2 linked regions of the Tautonia rosea genome follow. The protein of the gene in region 1 interacts with the protein of each later gene in a pairwise test. Links are inferred from orthologs where the notes say so. Each region holds a gene or a part of one and is shown in the gene's direction. Other genes may lie near its edges. The genes, in order: dnaE and dnaX.

The links.
Region 2: the proteins of dnaE (region 1) and dnaX interact in binary tests that used the Escherichia coli proteins (3 or more experiments, as listed by UniProt). The link is inferred for Tautonia rosea from one-to-one orthologs.

Annotation. Positions count from the first base shown.
Region 1 is NZ_JABBYO010000006.1:60,585-72,343, forward strand. The notes cover bases 46-4,163. They hold dnaE (DNA polymerase III subunit alpha), read left to right. Parts: upstream 46-414; coding sequence 415-3,963; downstream 3,964-4,163. In the rest of the region: HG800_RS12075 (2OG-Fe(II) oxygenase), read right to left, coding at 4,188-4,982; HG800_RS12080 (S41 family peptidase), read left to right, coding at 5,309-8,680; HG800_RS12085 (hypothetical protein), read left to right, coding at 8,820-9,590; HG800_RS12090 (nuclear transport factor 2 family protein), read left to right, coding at 9,847-10,230; HG800_RS12095 (M16 family metallopeptidase), read left to right, coding at 10,417-11,759. UniProt on the Escherichia coli protein: DNA polymerase III is a complex, multichain enzyme responsible for most of the replicative synthesis in bacteria. This DNA polymerase also exhibits 3' to 5' exonuclease activity. The alpha chain is the DNA polymerase catalytic subunit.
Region 2 is NZ_JABBYO010000006.1:407,490-418,124, reverse strand. What follows is about bases 3,228-6,221. They hold dnaX (DNA polymerase III subunit gamma/tau), read left to right. Parts: upstream 3,228-3,743; coding sequence 3,744-5,699; downstream 5,700-6,221. Other genes in these bases: recR (recombination mediator RecR), read left to right, coding at 6,157-6,221; HG800_RS13330 (YbaB/EbfC family nucleoid-associated protein), read left to right, coding at 5,813-6,160; HG800_RS13345 (hypothetical protein), read left to right, coding at 3,228-3,289. Also shown: HG800_RS13355 (M16 family metallopeptidase), read right to left, coding at 1-1,079; HG800_RS13350 (YceH family protein), read left to right, coding at 2,248-2,979; more of HG800_RS13345, read left to right, coding at 3,002-3,227; more of recR, read left to right, coding at 6,222-6,798; rpoN (RNA polymerase factor sigma-54), read left to right, coding at 7,081-8,508; HG800_RS13315 (ATP-binding response regulator), read left to right, coding at 8,658-10,154; HG800_RS13310 (helix-turn-helix domain-containing protein), read right to left, coding at 10,177-10,611. UniProt on the Escherichia coli protein: Part of the beta sliding clamp loading complex, which hydrolyzes ATP to load the beta clamp onto primed DNA to form the DNA replication pre-initiation complex.

The DNA of each region.
Region 1 (11,759 bases):
CTCCACGAGGTGGCATCCGCCTCCTAAGTGCTGACCCGGGGCTCGGCCCTCCTCCCTCCTCCCTTTGCTCGCTCGGTGGCCCGTCACCCTGCGCCATCGGATTGCCTCGCCAAACCCTTGCGATCCTGCCCCACCGCGACGACCCGACCTCCGCTCCGCGAGCTTTCCGAAGCTGACCGCGTCGCCAAGCCGATACCGGGTACGATGGAACTGGACGGACGTCCTTGCGACACGTCCGTGCGCCTGGCCGGAACCCGGATTTTTCGGTACACTCTTGTGTGTTCGTCGGTACAGTATTTCTTGCTGCCGATGATTCGCCGATCGGTCCGTTGCCCTCCTTCCGACCGAGCCGAGCGACCGCCCGTCCGGCCCCCCCCCGACGTCCGAGACCGCGATCCGCCCGAGGAGAGCGAGATGCCCAGCGCCCCGCCCTTCGTCCACCTGCACTGCCACAGCCACTACAGTCTGCTCGACGGCGGCTCTCGCCTGCCCGAGCTGACCCGCCGGGCCAAGGCCCTGGGGATGGAGTCGCTGGCCCTGACCGACCACGGCAACCTGTACGGGGCGGTCGAGTTCCTCCGCGAGTCGAAGGCCGCCGGCATCAAGCCGATCGTCGGCATGGAGGCCTATGTCGCCCCCCGCCACCGGACTGACCGCAGTGCCGGCGGGGTCCAGAAGAAAAAGCACTACTTCCACCTGACCCTGCTCGCCCGCACCGGCGAGGGGTTCCGCAACCTGATCCGCCTCTCGTCGCTGGCCTTCCTCGAAGGGTACTACTACAAACCCCGGATCGACCACGAGATCCTCGAACGCCACGCCGAGGGAATCACCTGCCTGACCGGCTGCGTCTCCTCCGAGTACTCCGACCTGATCCTCAACGACCGGGTCGAGGAGGCCGAGAAGCTCGTTGCCTGGTATCAACGCATCTTCGGACCTGAACACGTCTTCGTCGAGATCCAGAACAACGGCTACCACGTCCAGGCCGAGCACCTGGAGCGCTCGGTCGATTTCGCCCGCCGCAGGGGCTTCCCGCTGGTCGCCACGAGCGACGCTCACTACCTGACCCGGGAGGACGCCGAGTCGCACGACGTCTTGCTCTGCGTCAGCTCGGGCAAGACCTTCGACGACCCGACCCGCCTGAAATTCGACTCGCAGGAGTACTTCGTCCGCTCCCCCGAGGAGATGAGCGCGGCGATGCCAGGGCTCGACGAGGCGCTGACCCTGACACAGCGGATCGCCGAGTCGGTCGAGCCGAACTATGAGAGCTTCGGCCTCGGCAAGCGCTGCTTCCCCGCCTTCGACCCTCCCCAGGGGAAGACCCCTGACCAGTACCTCCGCGAGGTCTGCGAGGCGGGCCTTCGCGAGCGCTTCGGCGACCCGATCCCGCCCGAGGCGCAGGAACGGCTCGACCACGAGCTCGGGATCATCGCCCGGATGGGCTTCTCGGCCTACTTCCTGATCGTCTGGGACTTCGTCCGCTACGCCCACGAGCAGGGGATTCCCACCACCGCTCGAGGCTCGGCCTGCGGGGCGTTGGTGGCGTATGCCCTGAGGCTGAGTCATGTCGATCCCTTGACGTATGACCTGCTCTTCGAGCGATTTCTCGACCCGAATCGATCGGAGGCGCCTGATATCGACATCGACCTCTGCCAGGAGCGGCGCTACGAGGTCATCGAGTACGTCCGCAAGAAGTACGGCGGCGACAACGTGGCGCAGATCGGCACCTTCGGCACGCTCAAGGCCAAGGCGGCGATGACCGACGTGGGCCGGGCCCTTGGGATTCCCCTCGCGAAGGTCGAGACGGTCAAGAAGCTGGTGCCGAACGTCCTGAACATCACGCTCGACGAGGCCTTGAAGAAGGAGCCTGCCCTGCGGGCCGAGGCGGATCGCGACCCCGACATCGGCCGGATGATCGAGTTCTCCCGACGGCTCGAAGGCACGGTGCGCAACGTCGGCACGCACGCGGCGGGCGTGGTGATCGCCGACCGCCCCCTGCGCGACCTCTGCCCCTTGCAGAAGATCCCGAACAAGGACAAGAGCAAGGAAGTCGTCTCGACCCAGTGGGACATGGGGGACGTCGAGAAGGCGGGGCTGTTGAAGGTCGACTTCCTCGGACTGCGGAACCTGACGAGCCTGGCCGCCGCCGTGACGATGATCAACGAGCGGCACCCGGACAACCCGGTTGACCTCGACGCCCTGCCGCTGGACGACCCCGAGACGTTCGCCCTGTTGCAGCGAGGTGAGACGAAGGGGGTCTTCCAGCTCGAATCGGCCGGCATTCGCGACCTCTTGATCAAGATGAAGCCCGACCGCTTCGCGGACATCATCGCCACGAACGCCCTGTATCGTCCCGGCCCGCTCAACGGCGGCATGGTCGATAGCTACGTCAACCGGAAGCACGGCCGGGAGGCGGCCGACTATCCGCACCCGGTCATGAAGGACGTCCTGGAAGAGACCTACGGGATCATGGTCTACCAGGAACAGGTCATGCGGATCTTGAACCGGCTGGGCGGCATCGAGCTGAGCAAAGCGTACGCAACTATTAAAGCGATCTCGAAAAAGAAGACCGACGTGATCGCGGCTGGTCGAGAGGCGTTCATGCTCGGCGCGGTCGAGCGGGGGCTCGACAAGGCAAAAGCCAAAGAAATCTTTGATCTGATCGAGTTCTTCGGCGGTTACGGCTTCAACAAGAGCCACTCGACCGCCTATGCCCTCGTCGCCTACCAGACCGCCTACCTGAAGACCCACTACCCGACCGAGTACATGGCCGCCGTACTCACGTCCGAGATGGACGGCTCGGAGCGGGAAAAGTTCTTTGTTGAGCATATCGACGATTGCCGACGCATGGGTCTGGCGGTTCTGCCGCCGAACGTCAACGAAGGGGTTGTCGGCTTCCGCCCGGCCGATCAGGAGAAGACGATTCACTTCGGCCTCGGGTCGATCAAGGGGGTCGGCTTCAAGGCGGTCGAGACGATCGTCGAGGCCCGAGTGACCGGAGGCCCGTTCACCAGTCTGGATGACTTCTGCGAGCGGGTGCCGTCGAAGGACGTCGGCCAGGGGGTGACGGAAATCCTTATCAAGGCCGGTGCGTTCGACACGCTGGGCGCCCGTCGCAGCCAGCTTCTGGCCGTGCTCCCTCGGGCGGTCCAGGGGGGACAGGCCCGGCAGGAAGACCGCAAGCGAGGGCAAAAGAGCCTGTTCGACGCCTTCGATGCCGCCGTCGCCGTGGCCGAGCCGGAGACGATCGTCACCAGCCTGCCCGACGTTCCCGAGATGTCCGACGCCGAGCGGCTGGCCGAGGAAAAGAAAGTGCTGGGCTTTTATATGTCGAGCCATCCCCTGGCGCGGCATGAGGCGCTGATCGAGGCCTTCCGCACCCACACGGTCGCCCAGCTCGCCGAGTTGCCTGACAAGGTCGAGGTGGTGCTCGGCGGCATTTTGGCCGGGGTGAAGCCGCGCAACGTGCAGAAGAGCCGATCGGGCCTGACCCGGATGGCCAAGCTCTCGGTCGAGGATCTGACCGGTTCGACCCCGGCGATGCTCTGGCCCGAGGAGTACGCCAAGCAGCAGGACCTGGTGCGCGACGACCTGATCTGCTTCGTCCGGGGCCAGCTTAGCCGCCAGCGCGAGCCGGCCGAGCTGATCGTCAGCCGGATCATCCCCATCGAACGGGCCGGGGCCGAGCTGTGCCGGGGCCTGGTCGTTCGGCTGAACAAGGGGGCGCACGGCGATCAGGAACTCGACCGCCTCGGCCGGGTGCTCGGTCAGTACCAGGGGAACCTGGAGGTCTACTTCGAGGTCTTCGGCCTGCCCAACGCCCACCGGGCCATCTTCCGCGCCGGGGCGTCGTGGCGGGTCCGGCATGATGATGCGTTGATCGCCGCCCTGGAGTCGACCGTCGGGGCCGGGAATGTCTTTTTGCTCGGCCACCGAGGGGCAGCGGCGCCGCCCTCGATGGGTTAAGGGTCGGGAGGGGGTTGCGGTGATGCTTCCTCGTTCGACCTTTGCCGAGTGAGAATAAAGACGGCGTAGACGGAGCCAGGCTCTTGAGCGTCGCAGGGATCCCCCTCACCCGGCCTTACGGCCACCTCTCCCCCGCGAGGGGGGCGAGGGTTGGGAGCGGGCGGCCAAGAGAAACGCGGAACGTCGGGAGGCCGCTCGCGTCCTTGATCGGCGAGGGAGAGGGCTTACTTGCTCTTGATGAGCTTCTTGGCGTCGTGGAGGGTGCGGCGGACCCATCGGCTCATTTTCTCGGCGGGCATGAGGACCTTGCCTTTGAGGACTTCGTTGGGGCGGGCCTTGAAGATGGTGGTGTGGATGGTGCCGTCCCAGCCCTCGGGGGCCTGCTCGGTGTAGTAGTAACCGGCGAACGACTTGCGGGTGTTTCCCTGGGGGCACTTGACGGCGGTGACGCCGTGGTAGCTGATCTCGCTGGTGGCGAAGATCACGCAGCGGTTGAAGATCGGCGAGAAGGAGTGGTGGCAGACCTTGACCTTCTTGTCCCAGAGCTCGACGTTGCCGCCCCACTCGGGCTTCCAGTCCTTGTTGAAGTAGACCAGGATGTTCAGGCGGCGGTGCAGCTTCCGGTCGCGGATGTAGTTGAAGTCGACGTGAACGTCGAGGTGCCCCTGGGGGCCGGTCTGGTGCATTCCGCCGCCGACGAGCTTCGGATCGTCGAGCAGGTCGGGGATCTCGAAGATGTAGGAGAGATCGTCGCGGAACTCGGGAGAGGCGAGCAGGCGGTTCAGCTCGGCGATCGGCTCGGGGAACTTCGACGAGTCGGTGAGCTGGACCTTGCCGCGCTCGTTCAGGGCGGCGAACTCGCGGCCCATCGACGAGGCCTCTTCGTAGGTCGGGAAGGCGGCGAGCACCCGATTGGCGAAGTCTTCCTCAAGAAAGCCATCGATGCAGAGGCTCGGGAAGGGGGTCGCGTTGCGGACGCGATCGCGAAGGGCGTCGCGGTCGAACGGCTTGATGCTCATGGATGTGATGGCTCGTGGTGCCAGAGATCGAGGATTGAACGGAGTCGGGACAGGATTGGGGGAGGGACCGATCTCCCGCATCCTCCGATTGATCAGGGATACGGCGCTGCCCCACCGTTGGTGACGGCCGACTTCAAGCCTAATTCGCGGTGTCGGCGGTTGTCAAAGTGATTCGGGTTTCCTCCCGGGTCGTCAGCCCGGTGCCGGATCGATAGGGACGGTCGGACAAAGGAACAGGACGGGGGCTGATCCTCGTCGGTCCTTTTCGGTAAGATGGGCGATCCGCCAAAGCACCATTGCGTGAAGCATCGTTGAGGGAAGAGGCCATGCCGGTGTCTGTTGTTGCGTCCCGATCCATCCGGTCGATTGCGATAGGGTGGTTCGCCCTTCTGGGAGCCTTGCTTGGGGGGGCCGCTTCGGCGGGGGCGAATGGTTCGAAGCCGATCCAACTGGCGGAATCGCCTGCGCTATCTCCTGACGGCAAGACCCTGGTGTTTTCCTGGGCGGGCGATCTCTGGACCGTTTCGACCGAAGGAGGAACAGCGCGTCGGCTGACCTTCCATCCCGGCCTCGACACCGAACCGGCCTTTTCCCCCGACGGGGAGACGATCGCCTTCGTCTCGGACCGCGAAGACGGCCGGCAGGTCTATCGGATGCCCGCCTCGGGGGGTGTTCCGGTCCCCTTGACGGCTCATAGCGAGGGCTACCGCCTGGAAGGGTGGTCGCCCGACGGCCGGCAATTGCTGGTCAATGCCTCGCGGGACCACTTCTGGAGGCACGCCGAGCGGTTCTTTTTGATCAACGCCGAGGAGCGATCGGCCGAGCATCCGTTGTTCGACGCCTATGGCTCGGAGGGATCGCTCTCGCCCGACGGATCGACCTTGCTGTTTGTTCGGGAAGGGGTGGCCTGGTGGCGCAAGGGGTATCGCGGATCGCAGGACGCCCAGATCTGGAGCTATGATCGGGAGTCGGGCGCGTTCACCAAGGTGCTTGATCCCGAAGGGGGGGCCCGCTGGCCGCTCTGGAAGCCCGACGGCGAGGGATTTTACTACGTGGCCGAGCACAACGGGGCCTTGAACCTGAGGGAGCACGCGCTCGAATCAGGCGAGGACCGGGCCTTGACAAGCTTCGATGACGACTCGGTCGTCTTCCCGACCCTCTCGGCCGATGGCTCGACCCTGGTGTTTCGGCACCTGTTCGATCTCTACCGGATCGATCCGACCGCCGATCGGCCGAAGCCGGCGAAGATCGAGATCCAGCACGAGGCCGCGGCCCTGGTGCCTGAGTTGAGCCGGGTGAGCCTCGATCGCGCCTCGGAGGTCGCCTTTTCTCAGGATGGCCTGGAGATCGCCTTCATCGCCGGGGGGGATCTGTGGGTCATGGACACGGTCTTGAAGGAGCCGGTCCGGGTGACGAGCACTCCTGAGGAGGAGCGGTCGCCGGTCTTTGCGCCTGATGGCGAGTCGATCCTGTTCGTGAGCGACACCGAAGGGCAAACCGACCTCTGGCGGGCGACCCGCACCGACGACGAGCTGTTCTGGTGGCAGAATTCGGCGTTTGACCTGGAACGAGTCACGCAGGATGCCGCTGTTGAGTCTCGGCTGGAGTGGAGCCCCGAGGGGTCGAAGGTCGCCTTTGTGAAGGGCAACGGCGACCTGTGGATCATGGACGCCGACGGCTCGAATCCGAAGCGGATGCTCGAAGGCTGGAATGCCCCTCAGTTCTGCTGGTCGCCCGATGCGCAGTGGATCGCCTTCGCCCGAGACGACGACGAGTTCAACGCCGACGTCTGGATTGTGCCGATCGACGGTTCTCAGGAACCGTTCAACGTCTCGAAGCACCCGAGCAACGACGGCAACCCAGCCTGGTCTCCGGACGGGAAGATTCTGGCCTTCAGCGGAAATCGGGAGGTCGATGGCGAGGTGGACATTCATTTCGTCTTCCTCCGCCGTGAGGATGACGAACTGGGCCGCCGCGACCGGACGATCGAGGAAGCGATCGAGAAGATCCGCAAGGCCCGGAAGCAGAACGGCGGCCCCAACGGCAAGGCCGACACGCCAAAGGCCAACGGCACGCCCGACGACGAGACGGACGAGGAGAAGGATTCCGACGAGGAGGACGAGGAGAAGGAGTCGGACGAATCGGACGAGAAGGAGGAGACTCCGAAGGTCGTGATCGACTTCGACGACATCCACGAGCGGATTCGCCGGGTATCGATTCCGAACTCGTCGGAAGGGGGATTGTTCTGGTCTCCGGATTCGAAGCGGCTGGCCTTCCGGGCGAACATCGACGGTCAGTCGGGGACGTACACGATTGAGCCGACGGGGGAACTCGCTCCGAAGCGATTGTCGAGCGAGACGCTGGGCGATCCTCGATGGTTGAAACAAGGCGATCTGATTGTCGGTAATCTGGAAGGAGTTCCGACGAGCATCGCGGGGTCGGGCAACTCGGTGTCGAAGTCCACCTTCTCGGCCCAGCAGGAACTCGACCGGGCAGCCAAGTACGGCGCGGCCTTCGACATGGCCTGGCGAACGATGCGAGATCGGTGGTACGACGAGAACCTCAACAACCGCAACTGGGACGCGATCCGGCGGAAGTACCTGGATCTGGCGGCGTCGAGCGTCGATCGGTCGATGTTCGCCGAGGTCGTTCGCCTGATGCTCGGTGAGCTGAAAGGCTCGCACCTGGGCTTCTCGCCGAGGGGCAACGACACGATCGAGCCCCTCCGGGGGGACTGGAGCATCTCGACCGCCCACCTCGGAGTGCGGTTCGATCCTGAGCACAAGGGCCCGGGCTTGAAGGTCCGCGATGTGGTGCCGGGCGGTCCGGCTGATCAGACCCGATCGGCGATCAAGCCGGGAGAACTCATCGTCGCCATCGACGGCCAGACGGTTGATCCCGACATGGACCTGACCCAGGTGCTCAACGGCCCCCTGGCCCGAGACATCACGCTGATGGTCCAGAACGTCGAAGGGGAGGAACGCTCGGTGACCGTGCGGCCGATTTCCTTTGGCGCGGCCCGAGCGTTGCTCTACGACGCCTGGGTGAAGGGGAACCGTCAGGCGGTGGAGGAGGCCAGCGAAGGGAAACTCGGTTATCTGCACATCCGGGCGATGAACGGGGCGAGCTTCTCGAAGTTCCAGGAAGAGCTGTATTCGGCCGCCGCGGGCAAGGAGGGGCTGATCATCGACGTTCGGGAGAACGGCGGCGGCTCGACGGCCGACCTGTTGCTCACGAGCCTGACGCAGCCATTTCACGCGATCACCGTTCCCCGAGGGGGGAACCCGGGCTATCCTCAGGATCGCAAGGTCTTTGCCTCCTGGTCTCGGCCGATTGTCGTGCTCTGCAACCAGAACAGCTTCAGCAATGCCGAGATCTTCAGCCACGCGATCAAGACCCTCGGCCGAGGGCAACTGGTCGGCGTGCCGACGGCCGGAGGGGTGGTCAGCACGGGGGCGACCTCGATCATGGACCTCGGCACCCTTCGTCTCCCGTTCCGAGGGTGGTACGTGGCCGGAACCGGTGAAGACATGGAACTCAACGGCGCCGTGCCCGATGTGATCATCTGGCCCGAGCCCGGCGAATGGCCCCGAGGCGACGATCGCCAGCTGGCCGAGGCGATCGAGCGACTCAAGCAAGACGTCTCTGAAGCGAAGAACCAGCCACAACCCGAGCTTCGCAAGGCGAGCGAACGGTGAGTTTCCGTTTCTTGTCGCTCGGACCGCTCGGAGTGAGGTCCGGCCCTCGTCCGTTGGACGTCGGTCCTCCCCCCCGTTCTCAGTTTCACCAATCCTCCCTTACCCTGTTTCTTGACTCTCGAGAAAGGTCTTCACGTCGATGACTCTGAATTACGGTCCCCCCCTGCTCCGCCTGGTGTCTCTGGGGCTGCTGGTTGCGACGGTGTCTCCCGCCGTCGGGCAGGACGCGCTGCCCAAGGCGGAGGAGGTGCTTGCGAAGTCGATCGAGGCCACAGGAGGCGAGGCGGCCTACAAGGCGCTGAGCACCCGCAAGGTCACCGGCACGATTGAGTTCGTTGGTGCCGGTTTGAAGGGGAAGCTAAGCCTTGAGCAGCAAGCTCCGAACAGCATGAAGACGTCTCTGGAACTGGAGAACGTCGGCACATTCTTGCAAGGCACCGATGGAACGATTGCCTATGAGATCAACCCGGTCAGCGGTGAGCGGGTCCTCGAAGGGGCTGAGAAGGCGGCCTTCCTGCGTGAGGCAGCCTTTTACTCTGACCTCGAATGGCAGGACTACTACGAAGCGGCCGAGACCAAGGAGATCATGGAGGTTGACGGCACCAAGTGCTACGTGGTGGCCATGACCCCGAAGGAGGGTCGGGTCGAAACGCGGTTCTATGCCGTCGATTCGGGTCTGCTGGTGAAGTCTCGCCGGATCGTCGAGTCGCCGATGGGTGAGATTCCGGTCGAGTCGATCGTGAGCGACTACCGAGAGGTCGACGGCCTGAAGATTCCGTTCGTCAGCACCGAGGTGCTCCTTGGCCAGGAGGTGAAGACCACGATCCAGACCGTCGAGCATGGCGTGGACTTCCCGGAAGGCACCTTCGCCATTCCCGAGGCCATCAAGAACCGCGCTGGCGCTCGCTGAGCGATCGACGGCCAATGGCCCCAGCACGCTCAAGCCTGGGATGTTGCAGAAACGGCCGGGGAGCTCACAGCTCCTCGGCCGATTTTCGTTCCGAGGTCGCCCTGGTTTCTGAGTGTCGGGAGGATTGGTTCGAAGGGGAGCAAGGCCTGGCCCGGGATTTGCGGTTTCGTCGATCAGACATCCTGGGTTATCGAGTTCAATAAAAACGTTCCGACTGCCCGGGACCGTCTTCGGTCCGAGGCAGGAGTGGTATGCAATGACCTTTCGAGAATCGCTGGAGGAGCATCTCCGCGCGATCAAGTCGCGTGATCTGCCCTCTCTGATGATGACGCTCCCTGAGGGGGAGCTGACGCTGATTCGGCCCGATGGCCGGTGCCTTCGCTCGGTCGACGAGTATGTCGCCCTGTACCGTGACTGGTTCGCGTCCTCGACCTGGACGATCGAGACCCGGCTCGAAGAATTGACCGAGTGCGACGCCCTGGGCCTGGCGATTGTGCATGTGACGTACCGCGATGAGCCTCCCGACCGCGATCGGTGGCTGCAACGCGCGTTCCACACCTTCGCCTTTGCCCGAGAGGGCAGCCGGTGGGTCTTGATTCACGATCAGGCGACCCCCATCCAGCCCCTCGACTCACCGTGACAGGGAAAGAGACCATCGGGGGCGATCCTCGGTCGGCTGCTCTGGACGATCGAAGGGGTAAAGGGGCAAGATAGGGTCTTCGTTCCGTCTCGTGAATCACCGAGACCTGGCAACCGATGCGCGTCTGCACCCGCTCGGCACCGAAGCATCGGCCTCTGCGTTCGGCACCCCCAGAGCACCACCGAGATGCACCCAAGACACGCCTCCCTTTTCGCGATGGCCACCCTGGCCCTGGTCGCGTCGGTTTCGACCCTGAGCTTTGCTCAGAACGAGCCGAGGACCCCCCAGATTCCGGACCTGAAGGTCGAAACCTACACCTTGCCCAACGGCCTGGAGGTCATCCTTCACGAGGACCACACGACGCCAGTGGTCGCCGTGAACATCTGGTACAAGGTCGGCTCGAAGAACGAAGCCGAAGGACGCACCGGCTTCGCTCACCTGTTCGAGCACCTGATGTTCCAGGGCTCGGAGAATTACAACAACGAGTACTTCGCCCCGCTCGAACCGCTCGGCGCCCGGATCAACGGCAGCACGACGACGGACCGGACGAACTACTTTGAGACGGTCCCGAGCAACGCGCTGGAACTGGCGCTTTGGCTCGAAGCCGACCGCATGGGCTTTCTGCTGCCCGCATTGACCCAGGAGTCGCTCGACAACCAGCGCGACGTGGTCAAGAACGAGCGCCGGCAGCGAGTCGATAATGTCCCCTACGGTCAGGTCTCCGAACGGATGCTCGCGGCCCTCTACCCCGAGGGACACCCGTACCACCATAGCGTCATCGGCTCGATGGAGGACCTGTCGGCCGCTTCGCTCGAAGATGTGAAAAACTTCTTCCGTACCTATTACAATCCAAATAACGCCAGCCTGTGCATTGCGGGCGACTTTGACCCGGCCGAGGCCAAGCAGCTCGTCGAACGCTACTTCGGCGCGATTCCGAAAGGGCCGGAAGTCGAGCGGACCCCGCAACAGGTTCCCGAGCTGGAGGCCCCGGTGAATCTGGCGATCACCGACCGCGTCTCGTTGCCCCGCCTCTACCTGACCTGGCCGACCGTTCCCGAAGGCCATGAGGACGAGGAAGCGCTTAACGTGCTTTCCGCCGTGCTCGGTCAGCTTGACAAGGAAAGCCGCCTGGAAAAGGCCTTGATCTATGATGAGTCGGTCGCCAGTCAGGTGTTCGCGTACCACAGCACCGGGGCGGTCTCGGGCACCTTCAACGTGATCGCCACGGGCAAACCCGACAGTGACCTGAACGACCTGGCCGCCCGGATTGAGGCCGAAATCGAGCGACTCCAGCAAGACGGCCCGACCGAGGACGAGGTGATCAAGGCTCAGAACACGACCGAGAGCAGCCTGATCTTCGGGCTTCAGGCTGTTGGTACGCGGGCCGACTTCTTCAATGCCAACAACGTCGCCTTCGGCGATCCGCTCGCGTATCGGGAACAGTTGCAGAAGCTCTTTGACGTGCGTGCCGACGATGTCCGCCGCGTGGCTCAGAAGTATCTGACCCCCAACCGCGTTCGGATGGACGT
Region 2 (10,635 bases), 350 kb from region 1 along the record:
CGGCGTCGGGAACGGAGTAGCTCCTCCGGGGTCGGCCCTTCGGTGGTCAGTCGGTCGAGTTCGCGGCGGACGACGCCCTCGATGCGCTTCGGATCGACACCGGGAACCGCCTCGATTTGCACCACCAGTTGCCCGGCCAGGTGGGCCGGGTCGTGCATCGCATCGACATAGGTGGACATCTGGCCGGTCTCGACCAGCGTATCCCAGAGTCGGGAGCGGCGCCCACAGGTCAGGAGGTCGGCCAGGACCCCCAGGGCTGGGGCGTCCGCGTGGCCTCGGGGAACGGTGTGCCAGCCGATCAGGCCTCGGGCGATGGCATCAGGCTCGACCAGTTCGAAGCGTCGTCGATCGACCTGTGAGGACTGGACCTCGGGAACATTCGGGCGGATCAGGCGGCCGGCGGGAATCGACCCAAAACAGCGGAGCACGGCGTCGAAGACGCGATCAGGCTTCAGGTCGCCGGCCAGGACGAGTACGGCCCCATCGGGCCGATAGTGCTGGTCGTAGAAGGAGCGAAGGTCGTCGATCGAGATCGCCGCCAGGTCTTCGGGCCAGCCAAGGATGGGGTTGCGGTAGGGGTGATCGTGGTAGCAGTGGAGGAGGAACTGCTCGTCGAGCCTCCCCGAGGGGGAATCCAACTCTCGGGCGCGTTCCTCCTGGATAACGTGGCGTTCCGATTCGATCTCGGACGGATCGAACAGGGCCCCTCGCATGCGGTCGGCTTCAAGTTCGAGGGCCAGTTCCCAGCGGTCTCTCGGGAAGCGGAACCAGTAGTGAGTGCAATCCTCGTCGGTCTCGGCGTTGACCTCACCGGCCGAAACGAACGTAAGGCGGTCGAGCAGTCCTTTGGGGAATCGCTCGGTCCCTTTGAACAGCATGTGCTCGACAAAGTGAGCGAGGCCGGATTTGCCCGTCGGTTCATCGACCGAGCCGACCGGGTAGTACAGGTCGCAGACGACGACCGCCGCGCTGGGACGGGGAAGCACGAGCACGCGCATCCCATTCTCAAGCACCCGCTCGACGACGGGAAGCTGACCATGAGGAACCGGGAGGGCCTCGGCGGTCCGACGTCGGGCCATGACTGCCCCCCTCCTGCTCAGTGCTGTCGCGTGGCGGCGCGGCGGACGGAATCGAAGACCCAACCGGAGCGATCCCAGCCGGCCCGAATCCCGCGTAGAGAAACCGATACCCTGCCAGTTTATCATCCCAGCCGCCACTCGGCGATGGCACTCGTGATGCTTCTTGGCCGCGTGTCGCCTCCGAGCCAACTTCGTTCTTGATGCGAGCGCGAACTCCTTGTCGAAGGCTCCGGGAGCGCCGGGTGCGCCGCGGGGGATCGACCGAGGAGGTTTGACATAACCTTCTGCTGCAAATGGCAGTTGGACACCACTCTGCCGATGGCGTTCCGGCCAGAAATGGGTTCGTTCCGTTGCGGAGCGCTCCCGAGCGAAAGGGCTCGGGAACGCCCCTCGCCCAATGCCGGCCGACCAGAGCGTGGAGGACGGGAGAAGAGCAGCGTTCTGATTCGGAATCGCTGCAACTCGGGATCGGTGCGCGCGCACTCGGGCGCAAACTTCGCGGGAGACGCCAAGACACAAACCCATCTGCAACAACGTGTTGCTGCATCACCAGGCCCAAGCCGATCGGACGAAAATGGGTTCGCTCCGTCGAGGTGCGCGCGATGGTTGGGGAAACACGCGACGATCGAGAGCCGGAACCGGTGCGCAAGATCAGATCGCGAGCGAATCGGGGCCGGTGCGCGGGCCATGGTCGGGATCGAGGACTGAGCGAGATCGACGGAAACCGTTTCATGGCAATGAGTTTTATGGAATTCGCAGCAATCCGTTCCGGACGCAAATGGGTTCGCTCCGTCAGGGTGCGCTGCAAGGGACTGGTTGGCGAAGGAGGTCATCTTTTTTTTCTCTCTCGAGCGACCGGGAACACGAGGAGCGGGAGGTGAATGGTCAGGTCACAGGGGGAATGCCATGGGAAGCCGGTCAGGAGTTGCACGACCAGGGGAAAGATCCTCGCTGAAGTGAATTGGGGAACCCGTCGGAACGACCGACACTGATATCATCGAAGGATTGGGGAGGCTCAGTCACATTTTGAATTGGGGAAATCGAACGTTGTGGAGGCCGGCGCGGGGGGAACGGATCGGGAGCGAGGGATTGCCGGTCAGGACGGGGGTCGGAACAATAAGACCTTTCCTGCCCTTGATGATGGTCGGACCGAGGCGATCGAACGGAAATGAGTGACGCAAGCAACCCTCCCGAACGGCGATGGAGCCCGTTGTCCCTCCGAGAGCGGAGGGTGCTGGGCGTGCTGGTCGAGAAGCAGAAGACGACGCCGGATGTCTATCCGATGTCAATTGCGGGCATCGTGACCGGGTGCAACCAGAAGTCGAACCGCGACCCGGTGACGAGCTACGACGCCGACGACGTGGAGGAGATCCTCATCGGCCTCCGGAAAAAAGGGGCCGCGATTCAGGTCGAAGGCAGCGGCCGGGTCGAGAAGTGGCGGCATAACCTGTATGAGTGGCTCGACCTGAAGGGGCAAGGCGTGGCGATGGCGGTGCTGGCCGAGCTGATGCTCCGAGGCGCCCAGACCGTCGGCGAACTGCGCGGGAGGGCCGCCCGGATGGACCCGATCCCGGACCTGGAGACGTTGCAGCCGATTCTGGAAAAACTGGCCGAGCTTGGGCTGGTCGTTTTTCTCACTCCTCCCGGACAGCGCAGGGGGGTGACGGTCACGCATGGTCTGATGCCGCCCGAAGAGCTGGAACGGGTCCGCCAGAGTGTCGCCTCGGCGAGCGACCGGGACGACGACGAGCCGAGGCCGACGCGGTCGAGCAGCGGCGGTTCGTCGGCCGGCCTTGCGGCCGAGGTGGCCAGTCTGAGAGCCGAGGTGGAGGGTCTTCGAGGGATCGTGGAGACGCTCTCGGCAGAGATGAAGACGTTGAAAGCCTCATTGGGGGAGTAAACGGGAGGGAGGAGGACCGCCGATGTGGATCGAGCGATGGAAGCACTATCGCCAGAGGGTGTTCGCCGTCCTGGGCACGGCGTTGATCGTGGTCGGCGGGCTGGTCAAGTGGGTCGGGTTTGCGGAGGCAGGCCAAGGCTTGCTGGTTGTTCTTTCGGGGCTCGGGGGGTTGCTGGGCGTGCTGATCGTGGCCGATGTGACGGTTCATGCGCGGCTCGGGAAGGGCCAGGCCTGCATGAGTTGCGGCCATGTTCGCCCCCTCAGGTCGTTCCGATGGGCAGGCCCCTGTCCCAAGTGTGGTGAGCCTTGAGCGGGCGAGGGAGCGTTCCCGGTGCTGACGACGAACTGTTGTCGATCCTGTACGTAAGAATAGAAGAAATGGGCAGCGGCGCCCGGCTCTGACTTGCGAGTCTGGGGGTGTTGAGGCATAATGATTTCTTCTGCTCAACCCGACATGGAGCGGCACCACGGGCTCGCAATTTCTTGAGGGGGTCCGGGTGAGTCGGGGGGGACCCGAGCAATTGAGGCGCGTGAACCTGGTCAGGGCGGGAACGCAGCAGCCATAAGCGTGACCTCGATGTGCCCGGGAGCACCTCCCCGGCTCTCCCGGCCTCCTTCGGGACGAGTGTGGACCCGACGCCAACGCGATCCACGCACGGGGCAATGCCTTGCGGACGTGATCGAAGGGGGGATCGGATCGGGTTTGGAGTAATAAGACGACGCCCCCCGTCTGGGTTTCTTCGGCACGACGGAGCGCCTTATCCGTGGCACGGACCAAAGCCAGCGCCCCGGACCCTTCGACCGACTCTCCGAGCGTGGAAACGCTCTCCGCAAGCCCGAGGTGGGAGGGAGAGGCGTACACGGTCGTGGCGCGTCGCTACCGACCACAACGGTTCGAGGATGTGGTCGGGCAAGACCATGTCGTCCGGGCCTTGCGCAACGCGATCCGGATGGATCGAGTGGCCCAGGCGTATCTGTTCAGCGGGACCCGAGGGGTCGGGAAGACCTCGATGGCCCGGATCTTCGCCAAGGCCCTGAATTGCGAGCGGGGCGGGCCGACGGAAACCCCATGCAATGAATGCGACACCTGCCGGGCGATCGCCCTGGGGCAGGATGTGGACGTGATCGAGATCGACGGAGCAAGCAACAACGGCGTCGAGGCGGTGCGCGAACTTCGCCAGAACGCCGGCCTGCGGCCCAGCCGATCGCGGTTCAAGATTTACTATATTGACGAAGTACACATGCTTTCAACTAGTGCCTTCAACGCATTGTTGAAGACGCTGGAGGAGCCGCCGAGCCACGTTAAGTTCGTCTTTGCAACGACCGAGCCGAACAAGATTCCGATCACGGTGCTATCGCGCTGTCAGCGGTTTGACTTTGCCGGGATCGGGCCGGAGCAGATCGTTGATCAACTGGCGAGCATTTGTGAGCGCGAGGGGATCAAGGCGGATCGCGAAGCGCTGCACGTGGTTGCCCGCCGCGCGGCGGGTTCGATGCGGGATGCGCAGTCGTTGCTCGAACAGTTGCTCTCGTCGGGGGCCGAGCATCTGACGGCCGATCGGGTGCATGAGCTGCTGGGGATTGCCGGGGATGACCGAGTCTTGACCTTGCTCGATGCGCTGGCGGATCGATCGCCAGGCCGGGCGCTGGAGGTCCTCGATCAGGCGGTCAACGACGGCGTGCAGCCGACGGACGTCCTGAATGCGTCGATCGAGTTTTTGAGAGACGTGATGGTTGTCTCAGCCGGTGCTGAGGTGGCCCCTCTGGCGGCCCTGCCGGGTCAGCGGGAGCAACTGGAAGGCTTGGCCGGCCGCTGGACGCTCGACACGGTGATCGCCGCGCAGCAGATCTTGGCCGAGACGCGAGGGAGGCTCCGGGGAAGCCCGTTTCCGAGGCTTATGGTCGAGCTGGCCTTTTGCCGGGTCGCCCGTTTGGAGAACCTGACCGAGCTGAGCGAGGTGATTGCGAGGCTCTCGGGGCAGGAGGCCGGGGCGCCCCCTCCCGGACCGGATGGTGCTGTAAAAAAAAAGTCCGTTGAGCCGCTGAGCCAGGCAGCCCCCGCACCTCGGCCGTCAATGGCGTCGGTTTCGGCTCCAACACCGGCTCCGGAGGCTGAGGTTCCGCCGCATCTCGGCAATGGCAATGGCCACGGAACGGGTCAAGGGCGGGCCGAGGCGGTGATCGAGAGGCCCCCCCCTGCTCCCTTGGGACGAGATGAGCAGACGAGCAGGCCGTCGGCCTCGGTGTCCGAGGAGCAGGACGGTTCGGTGCTGCAGCGGGCGCGATCGGCCTGGCAATCACTGATTGATCGGGCCGAGGAGCTGAAGCTGCCGGCGCACTTCAAGCGGCTGGAGCCGTCGGAGGTTTCGGAATCGGGACTCGTGGTCGTGGCCGTGCCGGCGGCGTACAACTATCTGGCCGATCGTTGCAATGCGCCCGAGCTGCGATCGAAGATCGAAGGGCATCTGGCTGAGGCGCTTGGCCGGGGCGTCTCGGTGCGGTTCGATCGGGAAGCGTCGACAGCCCCGGAGCCGAGCGTCATTGAGCCGGGATCGTCGGCGCATCAGGCGGTACTGGAGGATGATCTGGCCCAGCAACTGGTCGCCCGGTTCGAAGCCCAGTTGCGTCGGGTCGAGGTGGAACCGGAACGCCGAGCCGGATCGGATGCCGACGCCTCGGCTGATTCCGAATCCGATCCCGGAGCCGAGGCAGACGACTGACGCGACGGCTCGGAGGCTCATGGAGCGACGCACCGGGTCGTCTCTTGTGTCCGCTTCCTGGCTTCTCTCAACGATTTCGCCATGAACTCAATGACCTGCGAGGGGGAGACACCATGTTCGGGAACCTTGGCAATCTTGCCGACCTGATGCGCAACGCCGGGAAGATCCGGGAGCAGATGGAACAGGCCGCCGAGCAGCTTGGCAATGTTCAGGTTGAGGGCTCGGCCGGTGGAGGAGCGGTCAAGGCAACCGTCAACGGCCGGATGGAGCTGGTGTCGGTACGCATCGACCCGAAGCTGACCACCGACGGCGATGTGGAGTTGCTCGAAGATCTGGTGACCGGAGCGGTGAACCAGGCCATGAATCGGGCTCGGGAAGAAGCCGCCAAGACGATGACCGGCGGCATGGGGCTGAACATGCCCGGCCTCGACTCGCTGTTCCCTGGAGGAGGCCGACCGTGAGCGCCGGCCGCTACGGAGGTCCGTCTCCGGTCGATCCGAGCGCCTCGGGAACGGTCGATCGGCTGGTCCAGGCACTCGGGAGGTTGCCGGGGATCGGGGCCAAAAGCGCCGAGCGGCTGGCTCACCATTTAATCCGATGTCCGGTTGAGGATGCCGTCGCGTTGGCCGAGGCCATTCGGGCGGCTCGCGATCAGATTCATCACTGCGCGCTCTGCGGGCACCTGACCGAGTCGGGACAGGAGCGCTGCACGATCTGCCGAGATCCGAGGCGAGACGAAGCCCTGGTTTGCGTGGTCGAACACTCTCGTGATTTGATGGCGCTGGAAAAAGCCGGAACCTACAATGGAAGGTATCACGTCTTGCACGGTCGATTGGCGCCGTTGCAAGGAGTGTTCGAAGATCAGTTGAATCTGGGTCGGCTGGAAGAACGGGTGCGCCAAGGAGGCATCCGAGAGGTGATTCTGGCCACTAACCCGACGCTCGAAGGAGACGCAACCGCCCGGCTGGTGGCCGATCGCCTCGGACCATTCGGCGTGCCCATCACGCGACTCGCGCGCGGGCTTGCTTCGGGCGGGTCGCTGGAATTCGCCAATAAAGAGATGCTGGCCGACGCGTTCCAGGGTCGTCAGCAGTATTGATCGTGGTTATCGAAGAGGGCGTTCCGACGCTCCCGGTCGTCGCAACCGCTTCGAAATGCTCCCGAATTCCCCGCATGATCCGGGATCGAGGAGAACTGCTCTCCCCTTTTGCGTGACGCGGTGGTATGATTTTTGCTGATCGATGTTCCTGAACGCCAGAGAAGCTGGTCGTCGGCGGTTCGGTCATCGGAGCGGGTGGTGCTCGCGGCCATTCGATCGATCAGATCAGGAACCGGATCAGGGACGATTTGCCCCGGGACACTTCGCGGAAGCAGAACGCGTATGCGGCTCGATACCTCTCAACAAATGCGGACCGACATGCGAATGCGCATGGCGCCCCGCATGATCCAATCCATGGAAATCTTGCAACTGCCGTGGCTTGCCCTGCAGGAGCGGATTGACCAGGAATTGATCGAGAATCCGCTCCTCGAAGACCTTCGCGAGTCGGTGGCTCCGGAAGGTCAGGTTGAGGAACCCTCGACCGATGACGACGCGAAGATTGACGAGACGGAAATTTACGACGACTGGGACAACTGGGACACCTCGGGCGAGCAACACCGGCCGAGCCGAGCGGCGTTGGTCGAGGAATCGGATCGCAAGCACGACGCGATGCAGAACATGGCCTCGCGTCCGCCGTCGTTGCACGACTCGTTGAGCGAGCAATTGTCGTTTCCGGATATCGACCCGAAGGTCCGGGGGCTGGCCGAGTACATTATTTCCAATTTGGACGAGAACGGTTACTTCACCGGGATCGACATTCCCGACCTGGTCCGGGACGCCGGCGGGGCCGTGACGTTTGAGCAGGCCGAGCAGGCGCTGGCCCTCGTGCAGAAACTCGATCCTCCGGGTATCGGGGCACGGAACCTGCGCGAATGCCTTTTATTGCAGCTCACGCCCGAGACACCGCACGTCGAGGTGCTTCGCCTGCTCGTGAGCAACCATCTGGACGACATTCAGCAGAACCGCTTGCCGGTGATCGAGAAAAAGACGGGTCTGTCGCTGGCCGAGATCAAAGAAGGCCTGGAACAGCTTCGCCGGCTCGACCCGAAGCCCGGAGCGCGGTTCAATCCGGGATCGGCCCAGTATGTGGTGCCCGACCTGATTGTCGAGCCTGATGAACACGGTGAATATCAGGTCCGGCTGGTCGATGAGCACGCGCCCCAGTTGACCATCTCGCGGCGCTATCAGCGGATGCTGAAGGATCGCGGAGGGGACCCGGAGGCCCGGGCGTTCATCCAGAAAAAGATACAGTCGGCCCGGTGGCTGATTGAGTCGATCGAGCAACGTCGGAGCACCTTGCTCAAGGTGGCCAAGGCGATCATCGCCCATCAGCGCGACTTTCTCGACAAGGGGCCCGAGGCGATCCAGCCGCTCAAGATGCAGCAGATTGCCGATCAGGTCGGCGTGCATGTGACGACCGTGAGCCGGGCCGTCGATGACAAGTGGGTCCAGACTCCTCGGGGAATCTTCGCCTTGAAACGGTTCTTCGGTGGCGGCACGCTTAGCGCCGACGGTGAGGAAATCGCCTGGGACACGATCAAGCAGAAGCTCACTGAGATCATTGCCAAGGAAGACAAGAGCAAGCCCCTCTCAGACGAGGAAATCGTCGATGAGCTGGGTCGCCAAGGCCTGACCGTCGCTCGACGAACGGTCACGAAGTACCGCAAGGCGATGCGAATTCCTTCCAGCCGTCATCGGAAAGAATTCTGATTAGGTCGCCTGATCTCCGGATGAACCACCTTCGCAACGCTTTATCCTGCAAGACACAGGCCCGACCTTGCCAAAGATAGCCTGCATGCTATAATCAATCTGTTCAGGAGGTCATTTTTCGACCAAGGGACCATCAGGGAGTGATGACCATGACCGTGTCGCTTCGATTGACTGAACTCCAGGTTGATCCTGACGAGCTTTGCGTCATCAAGCACGCGGTGGAGGAGGAAGGGGGATCGATTACCTTCCGTCACCTGGATTGTCCGACAGGATTGAAGACCATCGGGCCGGACGATGCGGATGTGATTGTGGCCTTGCACCGCACCGGGCTTTCGGATGCTCGGCGTTGGCTCCCGCGGAGGAGGGTTGGCGCGGGGCCTCCGGTGATCGTGATTACGGAAGAGGATTCGCTCGAGCATTACAAACAATTACGGCGACTCGGGGCGTTTGCGGTGGTTCCTCGGGGCCATCCTGCGTGCTTGATTCAGGCGGTTCGGCTGGCGGCGGACTCCTCGATCCTGGACCCGTCGCCCGGTCGGGCTTCGGAGCCTCCTTCGGAATCGGAGCATCGCCGGATGGCCGGCTTGATGCGGGTGATCGGCCACAACCTGAGGGACCTGCTCGGGGTGATCACCAACGCGGTGGAGGTGCTGTCGTTCCAGAATGTGCCGGGATCGTTGAGCCAGCAGCGGACGATCGAACTGCTCGATCGCCAATGTCAACGGATGGCCGGGTTGCTGGATGACTACTCGGAGATCGCCCGGATTGAGTCGGGAGAGGCTCCGGAAGTGGTCGAGGTGGTTGAGCTGGGCGGGCTGCTGGGGCGGGCGATTCGACGGGCGCAACAGGAGGCTCGGGACGAGCAGGTGGACTTCGATCGCGTGGCCCGAGCCGACCCGCTCTGGTTACGAACCGATGCCAAGCGGCTCGAACACCTCGTTCGCCACAGCCTGCATTACTGTCGGCGCGCCTGCAAGGATTGTGAGTTGATCCGGGTTGACTGGCGGCAAGCGTCGGACAGGCTCGAACTGGTCTTCGAACTCTTGCCCGAGGCTACCAACTTCGAGGTGCCGCGCTCCGAGAAGTCGATCGACCTGGATTTGTTCCTTGCGTCAATTTTCGCCGACCGGCTTGGAGGCCTGCTCAGGCCTGGCCCATCATTCGTGATCGAATTGCCCCAAACGATCGTCGCGGAACTCGGGCCGAGCGAAGTCAACGCCCCCCCGTTGCGGACCCGAACACCCCAACGCCCCGGGTCGGCCGGTCATGTGTTGCTCGTCGATGACAATCTGGAGTCGATCCAGGCCCTTGGCCTCTTGATCGGCCGGCTGGGCTGGCATGTCCGGGCCACACCCCGGATCGACGAGGCCCGGGAGATGATTCAGGCGTTCCGGCCTCAGGTCGTGCTGATTGGCTTGCACATGCCGTTCATCGAGGGACACACGCTCGCCCGGAGAATCCGGCACGACGTGGTCATGGATGCTCCGCTCTTGATTGGAATTAGCAGCTCATCCTCCCCTCCTGTAACAGACCCGGAAGGGGAACGCGCATTCGACCACATTGTCACCAAACCGGTCCGGCTAGCGGAACTGGCCGCCCTGCTCGGTCCGGCGGGGCCGCAAGCGCAGGAGGCCTCGTCCGGTTGATCGATCGGGCCGAAAGGCAGGGTCATTCGCCCGTCGCGCCGGAGTGCGAAGGAGACGAGGGAAAGGGCCGAAATTCGACGCCGTAGAGCCGACGGATCGCGGTCTCGAAGCCGAGAATGCGGGTCGCGTCGAGGATCATTTCCACCTCCCGAGAGCCGATGGTCCGTGCGAGCTCAAGCAACGCCTGCTCCTGTGAGGGAAGTGAGACGGGCTCGGTATGAGGATCATCTTGCAGGCTGTCATCGGCCAGGAAGTCGACAGAGACCTCAAGCGCTCGGGCCAGCCGCAGGATATTGGGTAATCCGGGCCGCTTTGATTGCCCTTTGAGCAGCCGGGAAACCTCGGAGTCGCTGACCCCCGATTTCTGGGCCAGTGCCTGCTGGGACAACCCGAGCTGAAGCATCCGGCGATCCAGTTTCCGGGCGAGCGTCATTGCGGAAGTGTTCTGGGCAGACACGTCTCGGGATGCTCGGGTCAGAGA